Regions from separate parts of the Actinoalloteichus caeruleus genome, predicted to be linked through region 3. Evidence: riboswitches for the same ligand, from Rfam matches in the RefSeq annotation. Region 3 holds a riboswitch; each other region holds the start of a gene.
What was found. Region 3 has a riboswitch for S-adenosylmethionine ahead of thrC (threonine synthase). Riboswitches for the same ligand answer to the same signal wherever they lie in the genome.
Positions count from the first base shown of each region.

Region 1 (4,717 bases), 3.0 Mb from region 3:
ACTCGGTGCCCAGCGAGCCGAACCACCACGCGGCCAGCACCGCCGCCGTCGTCACCACGGGCAGTAGCACCCGCACCCACCGGCCGGTCACGCGACGGCCTCCCGGTGGGAGGGATGCCAGTGCAGCACCCGGCGCTCCACGGCGCGGAACGCCGCGTTCAGGCCCCAGCCGAGCAGGCCGGTGGCGATGATGAGCGCGTACATGCGGTCGGGGGCGCCCGCGGAGCGAGCGAGGTTGATCGCGCCGCCCAGCCCGGGGACGCCGATGACGAGTTCCGCCGTGACCGCCAGGATCAACGCCGTCGCCGACGCGATCCGCAGGCCCGTGGCCAGGTAGGGCACCGCCGCCGGCAGCACGATCCACCGCAGCACGCCGAACCGGCCCAGCCGGAACGCCCGCCCGGTGTCCCGGGCCACCGGGTCGGTGTCGCGGACGCCGTAGATCACCGGGATCAGCAGCTGCCAGAAGGCCGCGAAGGCCGCGAGGAACACCTTGCTGGCCGCGCCCGTGCCGATCGCGAGCACGACGAGCGGGATCAGGGCCACCGACGGGATCGGCCGGAGGAACTCCACGATCGGCCGGACCGCCGTGTACAGCAGGGGAACCGTCCCCAGCGCCAGCCCCACCGGCACCGCCAACAACACGGCGATGCCCAGCCCGGCGCCCCAGCCCTGGAGCGTCTGGCCGACCGACACCCAGAACGAGGGGTCGACGACCTGCCCGGCGAGGGCGACGAACATCTCGCTGGCCGGTGGGAAGTAGCGCGTGGGCAGCACTCCGAGCCGCGAGACCAGCTCGGCGAGCAGGAGCACGCCGAGCACCGTCACCGCGGGCAGCGCCGCGCCGGGCAGCCGGGGTCGTCCCGACCGCCCGTCGCGGGTGCCGGGGCCCGCGTGCTCGGGGCGGGTGGTGGTCGTGGGTGGTGTCATCGGCCCGTTTCCGAGGTGTTGGCGCCCGGGGCCACCAGGTCGTCGGCGTTGGGCTGCTCACTGATCAGCCCGTACCGCTCGGTCAGCTCCAGGTAGGTGCGCAGCGAGTCCACGTCCATGCCCGGCTGGAACACCGGGAGCAGCATGTCCTGGGCCTGTTCGGCCGGGATGCCGAGGCTTTCGGTCAGGACCCGCCTCGTCTCGTCCGGGTTGTCGGTGGCGAACTCCTTGGCCCGGTCCATCGCCCGGGAGAACCTCTCGATGACCTCGGTGTTCTCGGCGGCGTACTGCCGGTTCGTCACCAGGTAGCCCAGTTGGGCGTCGGGCGTGGCCTCCACGAAGTTGGACAGCACCGGGCGGGCGCCGTCCTCCTCTGCCAGGCTCAGGTGCGGTTCCAGCTGCCAGATGGCGTCGACCTCGCCGGCGAACAGGGCCGCGTTCATGTCCGGGTAGGGCATCTCGACGAAGTCGAGGCCGGAGACGTCCACACCCCTGTTCTCCAACGCGGCCTTGATCGTCACCTCGCCGATGTTGTTCAGCCCGTTGACCGCGATCGTCGTGCCCGCCAGGTCCGCCGCGTCCTGGATGGGGCTGTCACCGGCCACCAGGATCCGGGAGATGTCCTGGTCCGGGTCGCTCCCCGTCCCGGTGGTGTTGGTGACGGCCTGGAGCGGCAGCCCCTCGCCGGCGGCGACGGCCAGCGACACGGTGTTGGAGTGCCCGAACTGGTAGTCGCCTCGGACGACGCCGGGGATGATCGCCCCGCCGCTGTCCGCCAACGTGATGTCGACGTCCAGGTCCTCCTCCTCGAAGAAGCCCTGTTCCTCGGCGAGGTAGATGGAGGCGGCGTCCGGGGTGGGGATGGTGGCCACCGACAGGGAGGTCGGGCCGTCGCCGTCCCCGGCCGTGTCCCCGCCGCCGCAGGCCGCCGCGAGCAGGGCCGTCGCGAGAACGCCGGCGATACCCAGCCGGGCACGGCCCGAACGGGGGTGGCGCTGTGGTCGCATCGTCATCTGGAACCTCTCGAAGGGCGTCACGCCGGAGGGGCGTGGTGGGTGGTCGGGTGCCCGGGCCGGGGTCAGCGGTCCCGGGACGGCGCCGGCTGGCGGATCGTCAACCGGGTGTGCTCGCCGAAGAGGGCCGGTGGGAGGGTGAGCAGGACGGCGGGGGAGGCCGGGTCGGCTTCGACGGCCCGCCACGCCGCACCGGCCGAGGCCAGCGCCCGCCGAGTCCTGCCGAGGTCGGTGCTGGTCAGCTCGACCGAGGCGAGTCCAACGCTCCGGTGCGCCGAGGCGTCCTCGACGGTGTGGGCCGGTGCCCCCGTCAACCGGGGCAGCGAGTCGGCGTACCAGCGGGCCGGGGCCGAGCCCGGTCCCGGCATGCCGATGGTCAGCTCGCCGACGCCGTGCACCGCGTTGGGGTGCTCGGGTGGTTCGCCGCTGGTGGGTGAGGCTCCGTCCCACCGGATGAGGAACGGGTAGGGGCCGTCCATCCCGACACGCTCGGGGAAGAACAGCTCCCAGGACACCCGCTCACCGCCCGGGGTGGTGCGGCTCATCGACAGCCGGTGCGGCTCCGCGCGCTCCGGGGCGGCCAGCGACCCACCGTCCACGGGGGTGTTGGGGGGCAGCCGCAGCGCGTACCCGACCCAGCCGCCGCCGTCGCGGGACAACGCGCGGACCGTGCTCCGGCCCAGCTCGCTCGCGGAGGCCTCCTCCGGGTCGGTGACGGAGATCAGCTCCAGGTACTGCCCGTCGAGCACGACCAGGGCGTTCTCGGTGCCGTGCCCCGGGTGCCGGCCGCCGGGCCGGGCGTCGAAGCCCAGCGACCGGAGGTACTCGGTGGCCGAGGGCAGGTCGGCGACCGCGAGCACGAGGTGGTCGAGCACCACGGGCCCGGGCAGCGGGGAGGGCAGTCGAAGAGCGAACGGGGTGGCGTTGTCACCGGACATGGTGGGGCTCCAGGGCGGCCGTCGGGGTCAGCTGGGTGCACCATCGCCTCCCGGCGCTGTGACGGCCCGGGAGACGCCACCGACGGGGTCCGTCGGTGGCGGCTCTACCTCAGGGAGCTGCAGACGAGACCGAAGTCCACGTAGATGCGGCCGTAGAGGAGGTCCCCGACCGTCGCGGCGGCGATCGCCCGCGGGTCCGAGTGCTTCATCCGTTCCTCCACTGGCCGGGCGCTTCCGCCCTGGTCCGCACTTGCCACGACTGCTCGGGTGACCTGGTCGCTCACCCGGGGCACCCCACCGCGGCGGAGGGTTGCCGGCCAGCGAGCCGGGGCTTGGCGCTGGCACTCGTGACCACCAACGACACTAGCCACGAGATGCTTGATCCAACAACTTTCTATGACGCCGCTCACGGGTGCCGGCCGCCTTCGGCCGTCCCCTCGAGCGGCGTCGGTCCCGCTCGTCAGGAGCTGGCGCTCGCGGTGTGGTAGAGGCCGCGTCCACTGGCGACAAGCCGCCCTTGGCCGTCGTGCACGCGGGCCTCCGCCACGGCCAAGGTCCTGCCGAAGCGGATCACCTCGCCGACGGCGGTGAGGTCCTCGCCCCGCGACGCCGCCCGGTGGTAGTCCACCCGCATGTCCACGGTCGGGACGCCCCGCCCGAGGCGGGACACCAGCGCCCAGTCGGCCGTGAGGTCGACGATGGTGGCCAGGATGCCGCCGTGCGTGTAGCCGGCGTCCGGGTCGGCGACCCACTCGGGCCGCCAGGCGAAGGCCAACTCGATCCGGTCCTCGCCCACCGACAGCACCCGGAGCCCCAGCCACTCGTGGAACGGGCCCTGCCGGAGCAGGCGTTCCACCTCGGTGGGGTCCGTGGTCGGGCCGGTGCGTCGCGGGTGTTCGGAGGCCGTGTCGGCGCGGTCGGTCATGCGGCTCCTTCCAGGCGGAACGACGGGCGTCCCCGACCTGCGGGGCACCCGAGTTCGGGTCCACCACAGCAGACGGGGCGGGGGGGTGGGTGGCGGCTGTGAGCGACGCCTCCCGGCGGCGCCACCCGCCGTGATCGCGGGACGTCGCCGCGTCACCCGGAGGCGGGCGGGACGCCCGGGCCACTCACGGACCCGTCGGGCGGTGCCCCGGGACAACGCCCCGGGGAGCCCGCCGCATTCCCGTGCCCGTCCCGGGGGGCGGGAACGGTGCCGGCCGCGCCTACCGCCGCCGTTCCTGGGCCGTGGCCGTGCCGAACACCCGGGTGACCGCGGCCTCGCGCAGCCGCTCCAGCCGCGCCGCCTGGTCGAGCGACCGCCGCAGCAGCGCGTCGAGTCGCTCCGTCCCGGGCCCCGCCCCGGCCGGACCCGCGTCCTCGGCCACCGCGCGCAACGTCCGCCACGCGCTCGCCAGGGACGTCACCACCAGCAGCAGACCTTCCAGTTCCACCACCGTGCTCAACGGCGAGCGCCCGCGCAGCTGCCCGTTGAGCTTCAACCGGCCCGCCTTCTCGGCGGCCCACAGCGCCCAGGTCTTGTAGTGCGCGACCTCCGCGCCCAGCAGTCGCATGGCGTCCGCCAACCGAGCGCGGTCCTCCGCCATCTCGTCGGCCAGCCGGTCCAGTTCCGGTCCGTCGGGGGAGGACACCTCGGCCTTCGCCAGCCGCCGGGCCAGCTCCACGGCGGCGGTCGCCCCGGCGAGGTGGTCGTTCAGGTAGATGGCCAGCAGCCTGGACCGCTGGTTTGGCGGTGCCGGCTGATCGCTCCGCTCGGTCATGGTCCCCTCCCGAGGGCCGGTGGCCCTGACGAACACGTGGCACCAGGGGGCTACCCGGTGCCGGTGCGCTCATACC
Region 1 covers NZ_CP186005.1:1,563,270-1,567,986, forward strand. Annotated here, with positions in the region: gene ACOJVX_RS07090 (ABC transporter permease) at 1-91, opposite strand, end outside; gene ACOJVX_RS07095 (ABC transporter permease) at 88-930, opposite strand; gene ACOJVX_RS07100 (ABC transporter substrate-binding protein) at 927-1,943, opposite strand; gene ACOJVX_RS07105 (VOC family protein) at 2,009-2,881, opposite strand; SAM riboswitch class IV at 3,123-3,234, opposite strand; gene ACOJVX_RS07110 (PaaI family thioesterase) at 3,342-3,806, opposite strand; gene ACOJVX_RS07115 (hypothetical protein) at 4,087-4,641, opposite strand.
Region 1: linked by a shared signal. The riboswitch ahead of ACOJVX_RS07105 (VOC family protein) and the one ahead of thrC (threonine synthase) in region 3 are both predicted to bind S-adenosylmethionine.

Region 2 (4,717 bases), 340 kb from region 3:
CAGCTCGTACGGTTCCTTCGAGCTCGCGGTCAACGCCAGGGTGGCCGGCCCCCGACTGGGCCGGGACGTGCAGAAGGTCATCCGCGCGGCCAAGGCGGGGGAGTGGCACGAGACCGAGGACGGCACGGTGGTCGTCGCCGGTGTGGAGCTGCTGCCGGGCGAGTACGAGCAGCGGCTGGCGAAGAACGTGGACGACGTCGAGTCCCTGCCGGGTAACGCGGGGCTGGTCGCCCTGGACACCGAGGTGACACCGGAACTGGCGGCCGAGGGCGTCGCCCGCGACCTGGTCCGCGTCGTGCAGCAGGCCCGCCGCGACGCGGGTCTCGACGTCTCGGACCGGATCGGGTTGGCGGTCGAGGTGCCGGCGGACCTGGTGGCGGCGGTGACCGCCCACGAGGAGTTCGTGCGGGGCGAGACCCTGGCGGTGTCGCTGTCCACCGCCATCGAGGAGGGTGCGCCCGCGCTCACCGGCACGGTGGGCGAGGGGACCTCCGTGCGGGTCTCCGTGACCAGGGTGTGAGCCCTCGGGCGCCGTCGCCGGTGGGAACGTGTCCCGCCCGGCGGCGCCCGGCGGGACCACCGACGAGGTCCCGGCCGCCGGGCCGGTGACCGACCGGCGCGGCAGTCGGGGCCGTCGTGGCCGTCCCGCTCCCGCCGGGACTGGGCGAACCGGTCGTCCGCCGCGCCATGGGCGCCCCCGCTCGGGCGTGGCGAGCGGTGCGGGTGGGCCGTGGTGGTCGTGCGGGGGGACGGACGGGCCGTCCCGCCCTCCCATGCCGGGAAGGGGAGCCGGTGGGGCGCGGTCCCCGGTGCGGGGCCGTCAGCCGAGGCCCGTCGACGAGGGGTCGCAGGCCCCGGCGGCCGCCTGCCCGGTGTGGTGGCCGCTCCCGTGAGCCGGGACGCGTCTGTCCCAGGGGCGGTCCCCGCCCCTGTTCCCGCACCGCCACCTCGGTGGCACCGGGCCGTCGCGTACCCACTGGTCGACGCGATCCATCAGGTCAGTTCTGGTTGAAACCAGCCCTCCGTCCCGTAGGTGCACGCACCGCGACCGCGCCGGTGATCCACCGACGCCATCCAGCCGTCGGTGTCGCCGTCCGCGCGGATCACCTCAGCTTCCGGTCAGGTCCGCCCCTCGGCCAGGGCCGGCGGGCTCGCGGTCGCCGGAGTCGGGTTCCTGCTGCTGCCCGTGGCGCCCAATCCCTTCTCCTACCCGACCCTGGCGATCGGGCTGGCCCTGTTGGGCGCTGGCGCGGGATCACTGGCCATCGCCTCGGCCATCATCATGTCCGGAACACCCCCGGAGAAGGCCGGCAACGCCGCCGCCATCGAGGAGACCGCCTACGACCTCGGCACCGTGCTCGGCGTCGCCGTGCTCGGCAGTCTGGCCTCAGTGTTCTACCGCGCCCAACTGGAAGTCGGGCTGGGGGAGGCCGATGTCGGGGGTGTTGACGCCGGTCCGGCCGGGGAGCCCCTCGCCGCGGTCCTGGAGCTGTCCTCGGAGTCCGGGGTGCCCGAGGTGGGTGCGGCTGGCGAGGGCGGCGTTCGGCGAGTCGCTGGCGACGGTGACCCTCCTGGCGGTGCCAGTCGTGGCCTGCCTCCTGGTGCCCCGGTCCCTGGACCTGACGAGACAGCGGCACTGATTGGGCGGCTCGCCCGCCGCGGGCCCACCAGCACCCCGACCGCGCTCGGCTCGCGTGTCGGGGCAGGGTGGTCGGTGCGGGCGGCCGGTCGGGACGCCCGGCGGAGGAGGTGGACGGTCGTGTTCCGTTTCGCGGTGCGTGTCAAACCCGGCGCGCGACGAACCGTCGTCGGGGGCAGGTGGGACGGGGTCCTGGGGCCGGCGTTGGTGGTGGCGGTGGCCGCCCCGGCGGTCGAGGGCAAGGCCAATGAGGCGCTCCGCCGCGCGGTGGCGGACGCGTTCGGTGTCCGCCGCCAAGCCGTGCGAGTGGACGCCGGGGAACGCGGTCGGGACAAGTGGCTGGTCGTCGACCTCGACGAGACCGCGGCCGAGGACCGCCTGCGCACCCTGCTGGAGGGCTGATGCCGGCGGCGACCGAGGAGGGGCGGACGACGGTGCCCGGGCGGGTCCAGCGCGGGGGTGGCTGTTCCGGTGGGTGCGGTCGGGCCGGCTCCCAGTGGCTGGGAGGCCCGCTGGACAGGTCGGGCGGCGGCGGTTAGGTTCTGCCGCAGGTCATGAGCGCCAGCGCCAAGCCCCGGCTCGCTGGCCGGCAACCCTCCTCCGCGGTGGGGTGCTCCGGGTGAGGACCAGGCCCGAGCCGTGTGGTGTCGGGCAAGCGCGGGGCCTACCACCGGGTCCCCCCTGGATCCGAGGAGGTCGTGCCATGTCGTCCGCACCCACCACCGCCCGCCCGTCCCGCCTCGCGCCCCCCGCGTCGGCCCTGCCGCCGGTGGTCGGTGCGGACCTGCGGGTCCCGCTGGTGACCGGCGGGGATGTCCCGTACGCGAACCTCGACCACGCGGCGAGCGCCCCCTGCCTCGAGGCGGTGCGGGACGCCGTCGACGCGGTCCTGCCCTGGTACGCGAGCGTCCACCGGGGAGCCGGGTTGCTGTCGCAGGCGTCGACGAGGATCTACGAGAACGCGCGGGCGACGGTGCGCCGGTTCGTCGACGCCCCGCCCGACCACGACGTCGTGTTCACCCGCAACACCACCGACGCGATGAACCTGGTCGCCGCCGTGTTGCCGGTGGGGACCGTGGTGGTCACCTTCGACACCGACCACCACGCGGCGCTGCTGCCCTGGGCCGGCCGCCGGGTGCGCCGCGTCCGCGCGCCGCGTACCCGGGGTGAGGCGGTGGCGGCGCTGGAGGCGGAGCTGTCCGGGCTGGTCGCCGACGGTGACCGGGTCGCCGTGGTGCTCACCGCCGCGTCGAACGTCACAGGTGAACTGTGGCCGGTGGCCGAGTTGGCCGAGGTCAGCCGTCGGCACGGAGCCCTGTCCGTCCTCGACGCCGCGCAGTGGGCGCCCCACCGGCCCGTGTCGGTGTCCGAGCTCGGGGTGGACTTCCTCGCCTTCTCCGGGCACAAGGCCTACGCGCCCTTCGGCTGCGGGGCGCTGACGGGGCCCGCGCGCCTGCTGCGGTCGGCGCCGCCGTACCTGCGGGGTGGAGGAGCGTCGGCCCTGGTGGAGTCCGTGGGAGCTGATCTGCGGGTGACCTGGGCGGCCGGTGTGGAGCGCCAGGAGGCCGGGACGCCGAACGTGGTGGGAGCGCACGCGCTCGCGGTGGCCTGCGAGACGCTGTCGGGGCACTGGCGGGGGGTGGCCGAGCACGAGGACCGGCTGGCGGGAGCACTGCGGGAGGGCGTCGCGGCCGTGCCGGGGGTGCGTCCGCTGCGGCTGTTCGACGATGCCACCCCCTCGGTGGGCGTCGTCAGCTTCGGCGTCGACGGGATCGACCCGGGGTTGCTGGCCGCCGCGCTGTCGGCGGAGTACGGGATCGGGGTGCGGGACGGGGCGTTCTGCGCGCACGTCGCGACCGAGCGCCTGCTGGCCCGGGCGGGGGTCGGTGGGGGACGCGCGGTGCGGGTCAGCGTGGGCCTGGGAGCCACCGAGGAGCACGTCGACCGCCTGCTCGCCGCGCTCCGGGCGGTGGTGGCCTCGGGGCCGGCCTGGTCCTATGCCCAGCGGGACGGGCGCTGGGTGCCAGTCCCGGACCCCCGGCGGTTGCCGGTCGGGCTCCTGGGGGACGGGCCCGCCTGAGCGCGGGTGGCCCCACCGAGCGGCCCGGGGCTGCCCGACCAGCGCCCGCTGGCCGGTGTCGACGCCTGTGACCAGCGTCGATGCCGGTAGGTCACAATGACTGGGTGACCGAGACCGGCCCTGCGGGGTCCAACGCCGACGACGATCCCGCCAACGCCGACGCGGGAGCCGTCGGCGGACCCAGCGGCCCCGCCGTGCCCCCTGGTGGGGGGTCGCCGAGACGACGGGTGGGCCTGCTCGCGGTGGTGGCCGGGGTGGCGTTCGCCCTCGACCTCGTCACCAAGGTCGTGGCCGTCGCCCAGCTGGAGGGGCGGGAGCCGGTGCGGCTGCTCGGTGGCGGTGTGTACCTGGTGCTGCTGCGCAACCCCGGCGCCGCCTTCTCGATGGCGACGGGCATGACGTGGCTGCTGACCCTGGTCGCCGTCGGCGTGGTCGTGGGTATCATCTGGATCGCGCCCCGGTTGCGCTCGGTGGGTTGGGCCCTGGGGTTGGGCCTCATGCTGGGCGGTGCGCTGGGCAACCTCGCGGACCGGATCTTCCGTTCCCCGGCGCCCCTGCACGGCCACGTCGTGGACTTCGTCTCGTTGTTCGCTCCTGACGGCAGCGTGTGGCCGGTGTTCAACGTCGCCGACTCCGCGCTGGTGGGCGGGGTGGCGCTGCTGGTGGTGCTGGCCGTGCTCGGCCGGGACTACGACGGGAGCACCGTCCGGGGGCGCGCCGACCAGGAGAAGACGACCACCGCCGAGGGAGACGACCAGCGATGAGCGACACCCGCACCTTTCCGGTGCCCGACGGACTCGACGGGATGCGGGTCGACGCCGGCCTGGCGAAGCTGCTCGGTCTGTCACGGACGGCCGTGGTCTCGATCGCCGAGTCCGGTGGCGTGGTGATCGACGGTGCTCCCGCGGGCAAGTCGGACCGGCTGGTGGCCGGTTCGTGGATGGAGGTCCAGCTCCCCCAGCCGGAGCGGCCGGTCGTGGCCGCACCCGAGCCGGTGC
Region 2 covers NZ_CP186005.1:4,402,081-4,406,797, reverse strand. Annotated here, with positions in the region: gene ileS (isoleucine--tRNA ligase) at 1-520, shown strand, start outside; partial or broken gene ACOJVX_RS17730 (MFS transporter) at 1,199-1,412, shown strand; gene ACOJVX_RS17725 (DUF167 domain-containing protein) at 1,760-2,041, shown strand; SAM riboswitch class IV at 2,190-2,303, shown strand; gene ACOJVX_RS17720 (aminotransferase class V-fold PLP-dependent enzyme) at 2,343-3,719, shown strand; gene lspA (signal peptidase II) at 3,824-4,483, shown strand; gene ACOJVX_RS17710 (RluA family pseudouridine synthase) at 4,480-4,717, shown strand, end outside.
Region 2: linked by a shared signal. The riboswitch ahead of ACOJVX_RS17720 (aminotransferase class V-fold PLP-dependent enzyme) and the one ahead of thrC (threonine synthase) in region 3 are both predicted to bind S-adenosylmethionine.

Region 3 (4,717 bases):
CCGTCCCAGAAACCGATGGTCGCGCCGCCAAGGGAAGCCAGCAGGATCTGGTGCCGGCGGCCGAAACGCGGCGCTTCGACGCTGCCCAGCGACGGCCGACGCCAGGTGTAGACGCCGACGACAACCAACGCGACCAGCACCACGGAGTTCAACGCGACCGACGGGAGCAGGTTCGCGAAGGCCGCGCCGCCCACCGCCCCCAGGAACGCCACGACCGCCATGGGCACCGCCGTGCTCCAGTCGATCCTGGTCCGCCTGGCATAGGTCGGGACGGCGGACGCGGTGCCCACCACCGCCGCCACCTTGCTCGTCGCCAGCGAGAAGATCGGTTCCCCTCCCGGCATGACCAGGAGCAGCGCGGGCAACTGGATCAGGCCACCACCGCCCACGATCGCATCCACCGCCCCGGCCGCGAACGCCGCCGCGCAGAGCAGCAGCAGTGCCGCCAGGGACACGTCGGCGAAGCCCGGCCAGTTCAGCGCGCTAGTCACTCGAACGAGCGTACGAGGTGCGTGGCGGTGGTTCCGCGATGCCATCGACCGGCCACCACGGCCACGCCGTCGGGTCGCTGGTACCGTTGTCCGCCGTGCCGTGCGGCATTCCGCCAGGGAGGAAACCCGCCACCGCTCGGACGGTCGAGTCACCACTCGACCTCGCGCCAGGTGGCGGCGCCAACACAGCGCGGCACGAACCACGTCGAGATCAAGGGGTGCCCTCGTGGCGAACATCAAGTCCCAGATGAAGCGGATCCGGACCAACGAGAAGGCCCGGCTGCGGAACAAGGCCGTCCGCTCCTCGGTGAAGACCGCCATCCGCAAGTTCCGCGAGGCCGTGGAGGCCGGCGACAAGGACAAGGCCGTGCAGCTCAGCCGCGAGGCCAACCGCAAGCTCGACAAGGCTGTCAGCAAGGGCGTCATCCACGCCAACCAGGCCGCCAACAAGAAGTCGGCCATCGCGCAGCGCGCCAACTCGCTCTGACCCGCGGACCGCGGTCACGTCCGGTGGGGGCCTCCCGTTCGCGGGGCGGCCCCCACCGTCGTTCCCGCCCCGTCGACGCCCCGGACTCCGTCATCGGACCCGGTCCGCGCCCTGGGGGGCACCCCGGGTAGCTCCTCAGTCGAAACCAGGGCCCGCACGCCCGGCGTCCGGACCGGCACAGGTGACGGGACGAGGAGCTGGTCCCCACCGGTCGGCGCGCACGACGGCCCCGACGAGGGCAGCCGCGGAGCGTGTGCGGGACATGCGCGGAGTGTGCGCTGATCAGCGGGCGCGCTGCCCCGCGCGCTGGGCACGCGCCACCTCGAGCACCGCCCGTTCCAGGGCGTACGACGCGTCGGCCGCCTGCCCCTTCACCTCCCCGTTGAGGGTCGCCACCACCCGCATCGCCCGCACCAGCGAGTCGTCCTCCCAGCCCCGGATCTGGTTGCGCACCTTCTTGACCTTCCACGGCGGCATCCCCAGCTGCCCGGCCAGCCGGAACGGGTCCCCGCCGCCCGCGCCGCGCACCAGCGCGACCGAACGCACCGCGTCCGCCAGGGCGTCGGCGACCAACACGTGGGGAACCCCCAGGCTCAGCGCCCACCGCAACGCCTCCAGCGCCCCGGGGACGTCCCCGACCACCGCGCGCTCCGCCACGGCGAATCCGGTGACCTCGGCCCGGCCGCGGTGGTAGCGCCGCACCGTCGCCTCGTCCAGCGGGCCGTCGTGGTCCGACACCAGCTGCGCGGCCGCCGAGGCGAGCTCCCGCAGGTCCGAACCCACCGCCTCGATGAGCGCGTGCACCCCCGCCGCGTCGATGCGTCCCCCCGCCACCCGCACCTCGTTGCGGACGAAGGCCTCCCGATCGGACGCCTTCGTCACCTTGGGGCACTCGGTCACCTCCGCACCGGCCGAGCGGAGCGTGGCCGGCAACTGCTTCGCCAGCTTCGACCGACCACCACCCGAGTGCACCACGACCAGCACGACGCCCTCGGCTGGCGCACGGCAGTAGGCGGCCACGGCCTCGCAGATCTCCGCCCCCGCCTCCTGCGCGGCCTCGAGCACCACCACCCTCGCCTCGGCGAACAACGACGGGCTGACCAGCTCGGCGAGGTGGGGCGGGGTGAGTTCGGTGGCGCGGAGCCTGGTCAGCTCGGCCATCGGTTCCGCCACGCGCAGCTGGCGCAGGGTCTCCCGGGTGGCCCGTTCCACCAGCAGTTCCTCATCACCGAGGATGAGCTGGAGCGGGGCTGGCGGAGCGGGCTGGGGGGGCACGCCGGGATTCTCCCACGCAGGCCCGGACCGTCGCGCTCCCGCATTCCGGACACCGCTGGCCCCGGCCCACCCCCATGCCCTAGCGTGTGCCGCACAACCGAACAGCGCTCATCCAGAGGGGTAGAGGGATCGGCCCGACGACACCCCGGCAACCAGCGCCAGTTGGACGTGGCCCCACCACGCCGCTGCCGCACTCGGTGCCAAATCCGGCCCGCCCAGCGGGAAAGATGAGGAGAGGCCTCGCCATGACAGTCACTGCTGGCTCGAGCACGACGCCAGGAACCCGCCGCCCGCTCGACCTCGGCCCCGCCGTCGCGTTGGCCTCGAAGGAGAGCGGCCACCAGATCCCCCTCGCCCCCGAGTTCGTCTCCCCGGACGACTTCGCTCCGCTGGAGGTCGTGTACGACTTCGGTCGCGTCCGCCGCGAGGACATCGAGGCCGGGCCCCGCTCGATCTGGCGGTACAAGCGGTTGCTGCCGGTCCCCAGCGACATCGAGACCATCCCCAGCACCGACCCCGGCTGCACCAGGCTGGTGCGTGCCGACAGCCTGGCCAGGGAGCTCGGGGTGCGCCGGTTGTGGGTCAAGGACGACACCGGCAACCCGACGCACTCCTTCAAGGACCGCGTGGTGGCCGTGGCCCTCGCCGCCGCCCGGGAGTTCGGGTTCCGCGTGCTGGCCTGTCCCTCCACCGGCAACCTCGCCAACGCCGTCGCCGCCGCGGCCGCGCGCGCCGGTTGGGACTCGGTCGTGCTGGTCCCCTCCACGCTCGAACGGGCCAAGGTGCTCACCACCGCCGTGTACGACGGCACGCTCATCGCCGTCGACGGCAACTACGACGACGTGAACCGGCTGGCCACCGAACTGGCCGCCGAACACGAGGACTGGGCGTTCGTCAACGTCAACGTGCGCCCCTACTACGGCGAGGGATCCAAGACCCTCGGCTTCGAGGTGGCCGAACAGCTCGGGTGGCGGCTGCCCGAGCAGATCGTCGTCCCGATCGCCTCGGGTTCCCAGCTCACCAAGGTGGACAGGGCCTTCCGGGAGTTCGGTGAACTCGGCCTGGTCGAGCCAACGCCCTACCGGGTCTTCGGCGCCCAGGCCAACGGGTGCTCGCCCGTGGCCTCCGCGTTCAAAGCCGGACTCGACGTCGTCCAACCGGTACGACCGGAGACGATCGCCCGCTCCCTGGCCATCGGCGCACCCGCCGACGGCCCCTACGTCCTCGACACCGTGCGCCGCACCGGCGGGGCGATCGAGGACGTCACCGACCAGGAGATCGTCGAGGGCATCCGACTCCTCGCCCGCACCGAGGGCATCTTCACCGAGACGGCGGGCGGCGTCACCGTCGCCACCGCCAAGAAGCTGATCGAGTCCGGACAACTGGACCCCGACGCCGAAACGGTGCTGCTCATCACCGGCGACGGCCTCAAGACCCTCGACGCGATCAGCGACCACGTCGGGCCGAAGGCCACCGTGCCCCCCACCGCGCAGGCGGTGCACGAGGTGCTGGGACAACCCCGCACCTGACCCCGCCAGGTCCCGCCCCACCCAACCGGGGCGGGACACCCGACCCCACCCGAGGACCGCGGAGACCCCGGCCCGGGTGAAACGCCGTCCCCACCCCGGTCACCCGGCGGTAGCCTCCCGCCACACCCGGACCCGAACCCCCTCCGGCCCCGGCCCAACGGCCAAGTGGCCGTTGAGGTCGGTGCGCACCACCGTCGCGCCCAACGCCCGCAGCTCGGCGATGACCTGCCCACTCGGATGCCCGTACCGGTTGTCGGCACCCACGCTGATGATCGCGACCCGCGGGGCCACCCTGGCGAGGAACTCCGGGAGCGTGTACCGGGAACCGTGGTGCGGCACCTTCAGCACCGGGGCGGCCAGATCCACCCCCGCGCCCAGCAGACCCGACTGAGCCGCCAGCTCCGCGTCCCCCGTCAGCAGCACCCGCCCCACCGAGGTGGTGGCCAGCAGGACCAGCGACGCGTTGTTCACCTCCGTTCCCGACGTCTCGTCGGCCACGTACCCGTCCAGCGGGCCCAGCACGTCGATGGCGAGCCCCGACCACCGCAGCCGCTGCCCCAACCGCAGCTCGACCAGGGAAACGCCCCTGCCCGCCGCGACGGCCGCGACCTCCTCGTAGGCCCAGGTCGGGGACCTGGCCGGCCCGAGCGCAACCGCCCCCACCCGCCGACCGGCCAGCACCCCGTCCAGCCCACCCACGTGGTCGGCGTGCAGATGGCTCAGGATGACCAGCGGGACGCGGGTGACCCCCAGACGGCGCAGGCAGTCGCCCACCCCGGTCAGATCCGGCCCGGCGTCCACGACCACCGCCCGCCCCGGCTCACCGGTCGCCAACACCAACGCGTCCCCCTGGCCCACGTCTTCCCTACTAACTCCGCACGTGTTGCAGAATCGTTAGACGGAGGTCTCGCCAGCGGCTGAGGGCACCCTCCTGC
Region 3 covers NZ_CP186005.1:4,744,379-4,749,095, forward strand. Annotated here, with positions in the region: gene ACOJVX_RS19250 (sulfite exporter TauE/SafE family protein) at 1-491, opposite strand, end outside; gene rpsT (30S ribosomal protein S20) at 718-978, shown strand; gene holA (DNA polymerase III subunit delta) at 1,261-2,253, opposite strand; SAM riboswitch class I at 2,359-2,487, shown strand; gene thrC (threonine synthase) at 2,499-3,782, shown strand; partial or broken gene ACOJVX_RS19270 (ComEC/Rec2 family competence protein) at 3,882-4,643, opposite strand.

Region 4 (4,717 bases), 2.0 Mb from region 3:
CCCTCGACCCACTCGTAGTCGCCACCGTGGTCCAGCGTGAACTGCTCCAGGTAGGGGATCGTCTGGAAGTAGTTGGCCTCCAGCGACCCGTCCCGCAGCGCCGTGTTCGGCTGCACGTAGTCGGTGAACTCGACGACCTCGATCTCCAGGCCGGCGTCGGCGGCCAACTCCTCCTGGACGAAGTTCAGGATCTCCGCGTGCGGGGTGACGGACGCGCCGACGCGCAGCGGACCGTCGGCGGTGACCGGGGCCTGGGTGTCGGTGTCACCGCCCCCGTCGGACGCGGTCTCGCTGTTCCCGCAGGCGGCGAGCGTGGTGACGGCGGCGGCCGCGATGGCGACGGCGGTCAGGGAACGGTGTCGCACTCCCGGTTTCCTCTCTCCTGGCGCCGGCCCGTGGGCAGGCGCGTCTGCCGCGCCCGGGCATGGTCGTCCCCGGCACGGGTGTACTTGCTGGTGTGCCGCTCCCCGGTGGCGGGGGCGGCGCGGGTGTCACACCCGCAGCGCCGACCGTCGACGGTCGATGGTGCGTGCGATGAAGTCCGAGGTCAGCTGGGTGAGCCAGGCGAGCCCGCCGAGCACCAGCACGGACGCCAGCAGGATCCGCTCGTCGTTGCGCTGGTAGCCGTGCCGGATCGCGAGGTCACCGAGCCCGCCACCGCCGATCACCCCGGCCATCGCCGAGTAGCCGATCAGGGTGACCGCCGTGACTCCGATCGCCGCGACCAGGGCGGGCCCCGCCTCGCGGAGCAGCACGCTCCGGACGAGGCGGAGCCTGCTGGCCCCGGTGGTGATGGCCGCCTCCACGACGGCCACGTTGACCTCCCGCAACGCCGACTCCACGAGCCGGGCCACGAAGGGCACCGCCCCCACCGTGAGCGGCACGATGACCGCGGTGGGGCCGATGGTCGTCTGCACGAGCGCCCTGGTGAACGCGCTGAGCACCACCAGGAGCACCACGAACGGGAGCGAGCGGCCGACGTCGACCACCACTCCCAGCACGCGGTGCGTGATCCGCCGAGGGGACAGCCCTGTCGGCGAGGTCATGTGCAGCACGATGCCGAGGGGGATCCCGCCGAGGGCGGCGAGCAGGGTGGCGATGCCGACCATGTAGACGGTGTCCCCGGTGGCACTGATCACCAGGTCGAAGACCCGGTCCCACGGGGTGGGTTCCCTCACGCGGCAAGTCCTCCGATATCGCGTGGCGCGCGGCGGATGACGGCGTCCCGTTCCGCGAGCCAGCTCAGCGCCCGTTCCGAGCGCTCGCCGTTGATTCCGATCTTGAAGCGGGCGACGGGTGTCTCACCGAGCCTGGTGAGCCCACCGCCCAGGATGGCCAGCTCCACGTCGTGGCGGTGCGCCGCCTCGGGGAGCAGGGCTCCCACGGCGGCGAACCCGACGAGGACCACCTCGGCGACCACGTCGTACTGGCCGATCTCGCGAGGCGTGGTGCCGGCCTGGTCGACCTCGGGGAGCAGGGAGGCCGTGATCCGGCTGCCTGGCTGGGTGAGCAGGTCCAGCACCTTGCCGTGCTCGACGACCCGCCCTCCCTCCAGGACCGCGACATCGTCGCAGATGCGGCGGACGACGGCCATGTCGTGGGTCACCACGAGCACCGTCACCCCGAGCTCGGAGCGCACCCGGTCGAGCACCGCGAGCACCGAGCCGGTCGTCTCCGGGTCGAGGGCCGAGGTGGGTTCGTCGGCGAGCAGCACCGAGGGGCTGGCCGCCAGCGCCCTGGCGACCGCGACGCGCTGCCGCTGGCCACCGGAGAGCTGGTCGGGGTAGCTGCCGGCCTTGTTGGTGAGGCCGACCAGGTCGAGCAGTTCGGCGACCCTGGCGCGCCGGGCCGGCGCGGCCACCCCGGCGCTCTCCAGGGGGAGGGCGACGTTGCCGGCGGCGGTGCGCTGCCGCAGCAGGGAGTCACCCTGGGGGACGACGCCGATCCGGCGACGCGCGTCCCGCAGCTCACGGCCGCGCAGGGCCACCAGGTCGACGCCCTCGACGCGGATCGATCCCCGGTCGGGGCGTTCCAGCAGGGCGACGCAACGGGCGAGGGTGGACTTGCCGGCGCCGCTCGGGCCGACGACGCCGCAGACCGTTCCGGCCGGGACGCTGAGGGAGACACCGTCCAGGGCGAGCACGTGCTCGCCCTTACCGGGGAAGCTCTTGGTGAGGTTCTCGACAGTGATCATTGTTCGCTCCACACGACGGCAGCCAGCCACACGCGACCGCGCGCGAGGGCGCGGCGGTACGGGTGGGATGGTCAGGAAGAAGACGAGGACCAGGGGTGTTCCGCGGGACCGGTGACGTCCTTCAGCTGCCCATGAGTGGACAGCCGGACGTGGTCCGGCGGCCGTGGTCGACCACGCGTCGTCGGGTCAGGGCGGTGGCGATCAACATGCTCGCTCCATCGATCCTGGCGTTAGCACCTGCCCGCGAACGGGTGGTTGCTGCGGCGTCAACGAGCCAGGTCTCTCGGCCGCTCCGGATGGGCTGTCGCGATGAGTAAACCGAACGGAAACGTCCGCCCGCAAGTAGTTGGGGGTAGATCTGTGCCACACTGCCCGACCGGCCTAACGAGCACCGAGGGTGATCACCGCCCTCCGGCAGGGGTGCCCCCACCCGCGAAGGGGGACGGACGGGGCGGTGGGCCTCCTGGTCGGCCGGTGCTCCGCCGGCCGGATGCCCCGCCGGCACCGGGCGACCGCCCCCACCCGCCGAGGCCGGTCGGTTCGGGGGTTCGGCGGAAGGCGGCCGGTGGTCGGAGCCGGGCGCCGGGCGGCCGGTCCTCGCGGACCGACCGCGCGCCGGTCACCCGGGTCGCGACCGGCTGGGGTCAGCCCCGACCGCTGAGAACCGCGGCCACCACGTCGGGGAGGGTGTCGGCGGGGTCCCGGGGTGCCGTCGGGCAGCGCCAGGCGATCACGTGGTCGGGGCGCACCAGCAGCGCTCCGGTGCCGGTGATGCCCACGCTCGCGGCCCAGGCCGGGTCGTCCACCCGGCGGTGCTCGACCCCGGGCGTGGCGGACGCGGCCCGCTCCCACGTGTCGCTGGCGCCGAGCAGGGTCAGTCCCCTGCCGACGAGGTCCAGGGCCGACCGGTCCGGGCCGAGCCTGTGGTGCGGGAGTCGCGATCCCGGCTGCCCGGTGAGCCCCAACCGGTCGAGCGGCGCGAGGGAGCCGTCGGGGACGAAGGCGCCGGCCGGGTACTGGTAGCCCATGAGGAGGGCCACGGGGTCGTGCGACGGGGTGCCGTCCCCTGACTCCACGCCCAGTTGGCGCAGGTTCGCCGTCTGCGCGCTGGCCTGGTCGGCGGTGAGCCACCCCAACCAGTGGCGCTCGACCTGGTAGCTGTCCAACAGGGATCGGGGAGCCGTACCGGAGACCACCCGGGCGAGCTTCCAGGCGAGGTTGTGGACGTCCTGGATGCCGGTGTTGGCACCGGCGGCGAGGTAGGGGGGCATGACGTGGGCGGCGTCGCCGGCGAGGAAGATCCGCCCGGCCGAGAAGCGGTCCGCGACGAACATCCCGGGTTCCCAGTCGAGGGCGCTGAGGATGCGCACGTCCAGGTCGGGCACTCCGGTCGCGGTGCGCACCGCCCGCGCCCAACCCGCGTGGTCCCGGCCGGGGGCCGGGTCGGCCATGAGCAGCCAGCGCCGGACCCCGTCGACGGTGAGCAGCATGCTCGGCACCTCGGGGTGCTCGATCTGGCACAGGTTGAACTCCCGGCCGCGCACCTGCGCGGAGAGGTCGGCCTCGAAGTAGACGTTGGTGGACCTCCCCAGGGTCCCTCGCCCGCTCCTGGCGATGCCCAACCGTTCCCTGATCGGGCTGTGCGCGCCGTCCGCCGCGATGAGGTACCGCGCCCGGATGGCACCGACGCGGCCGTCGGGGTCGCGGACGGTGGAGGTGACGGAGGTGCCGTCGTCCACCACCTCCAGCACGCGGTGTCCGAACCGCAGGTCGGCCCCGCGTTCGGTCGCCAGGGCGCGCAGCACGGGTTCCAGGGTGTCCTGGGCGCAGAGGCAGGAGTCGGACGGTGAGATCTCCGGTGCCGGGTCGTCCTCGCCGTGCCCCCAGGAGAGCGGTTCCGCCTCCACGAGCGTCCGGCCGGCCGCCATCCCCTCGAAGTCCGCGAGTGCCGCCGCGGCGGCCATCACGTCGGCCTCGGCGTCGACCTGGCGGAACAGTTCCATCGTCCGGAGATTGATCCGGCGGGCCTTGGGTTGCGGCGACGTGGTGTCCCGCTTCTCCACCAGCACGGCGGGGACACCGTGCCACTCGAGGAAGAGGGCGGCGGACAGCCCGACCAGACCGCCGCCCACGATCAGGACCTCAGTTTCGTGTACGTCGTACATCACATGTACTTAGTACACCAATGGTTAGATGCGCGCGAAGGAGGTGTCCCTTGAGCAACGCGGTACCCGGACAGCCCGGAGCGCTCGTATGGACCCTGCCGGAGCCGCCGGGCCGGACGACGACCACGCTGAGCAGGGCCGCGATCGTGCGGGCCGCGGTCGCGGTCGCGGACGCCGAGGGCGCCGCCGCCGTCACCATGCGCCGGGTCAGCTCCGAGCTGGGCTCGTCCACCCCCATGTCGCTCTACCGGTACGTGGGCAGCAAGGACGGCCTCGTCGACCTGATGATCGACGCCGTCTACGGGGAGATCCCCGTGCCGGACGAACCGGTCGGCGACTGGCGGTCGGAGCTGGAACC
Region 4 covers NZ_CP186005.1:605,858-610,574, reverse strand. Annotated here, with positions in the region: gene ACOJVX_RS02770 (MetQ/NlpA family ABC transporter substrate-binding protein) at 1-365, opposite strand, end outside; gene ACOJVX_RS02765 (methionine ABC transporter permease) at 492-1,178, opposite strand; gene ACOJVX_RS02760 (methionine ABC transporter ATP-binding protein) at 1,175-2,194, opposite strand; SAM riboswitch class I at 2,407-2,497, opposite strand; gene ACOJVX_RS02755 (FAD-dependent monooxygenase) at 2,839-4,359, opposite strand; gene ACOJVX_RS02750 (TetR/AcrR family transcriptional regulator C-terminal domain-containing protein) at 4,410-4,717, shown strand, end outside.
Region 4: linked by a shared signal. The riboswitch ahead of ACOJVX_RS02760 (methionine ABC transporter ATP-binding protein) and the one ahead of thrC (threonine synthase) in region 3 are both predicted to bind S-adenosylmethionine.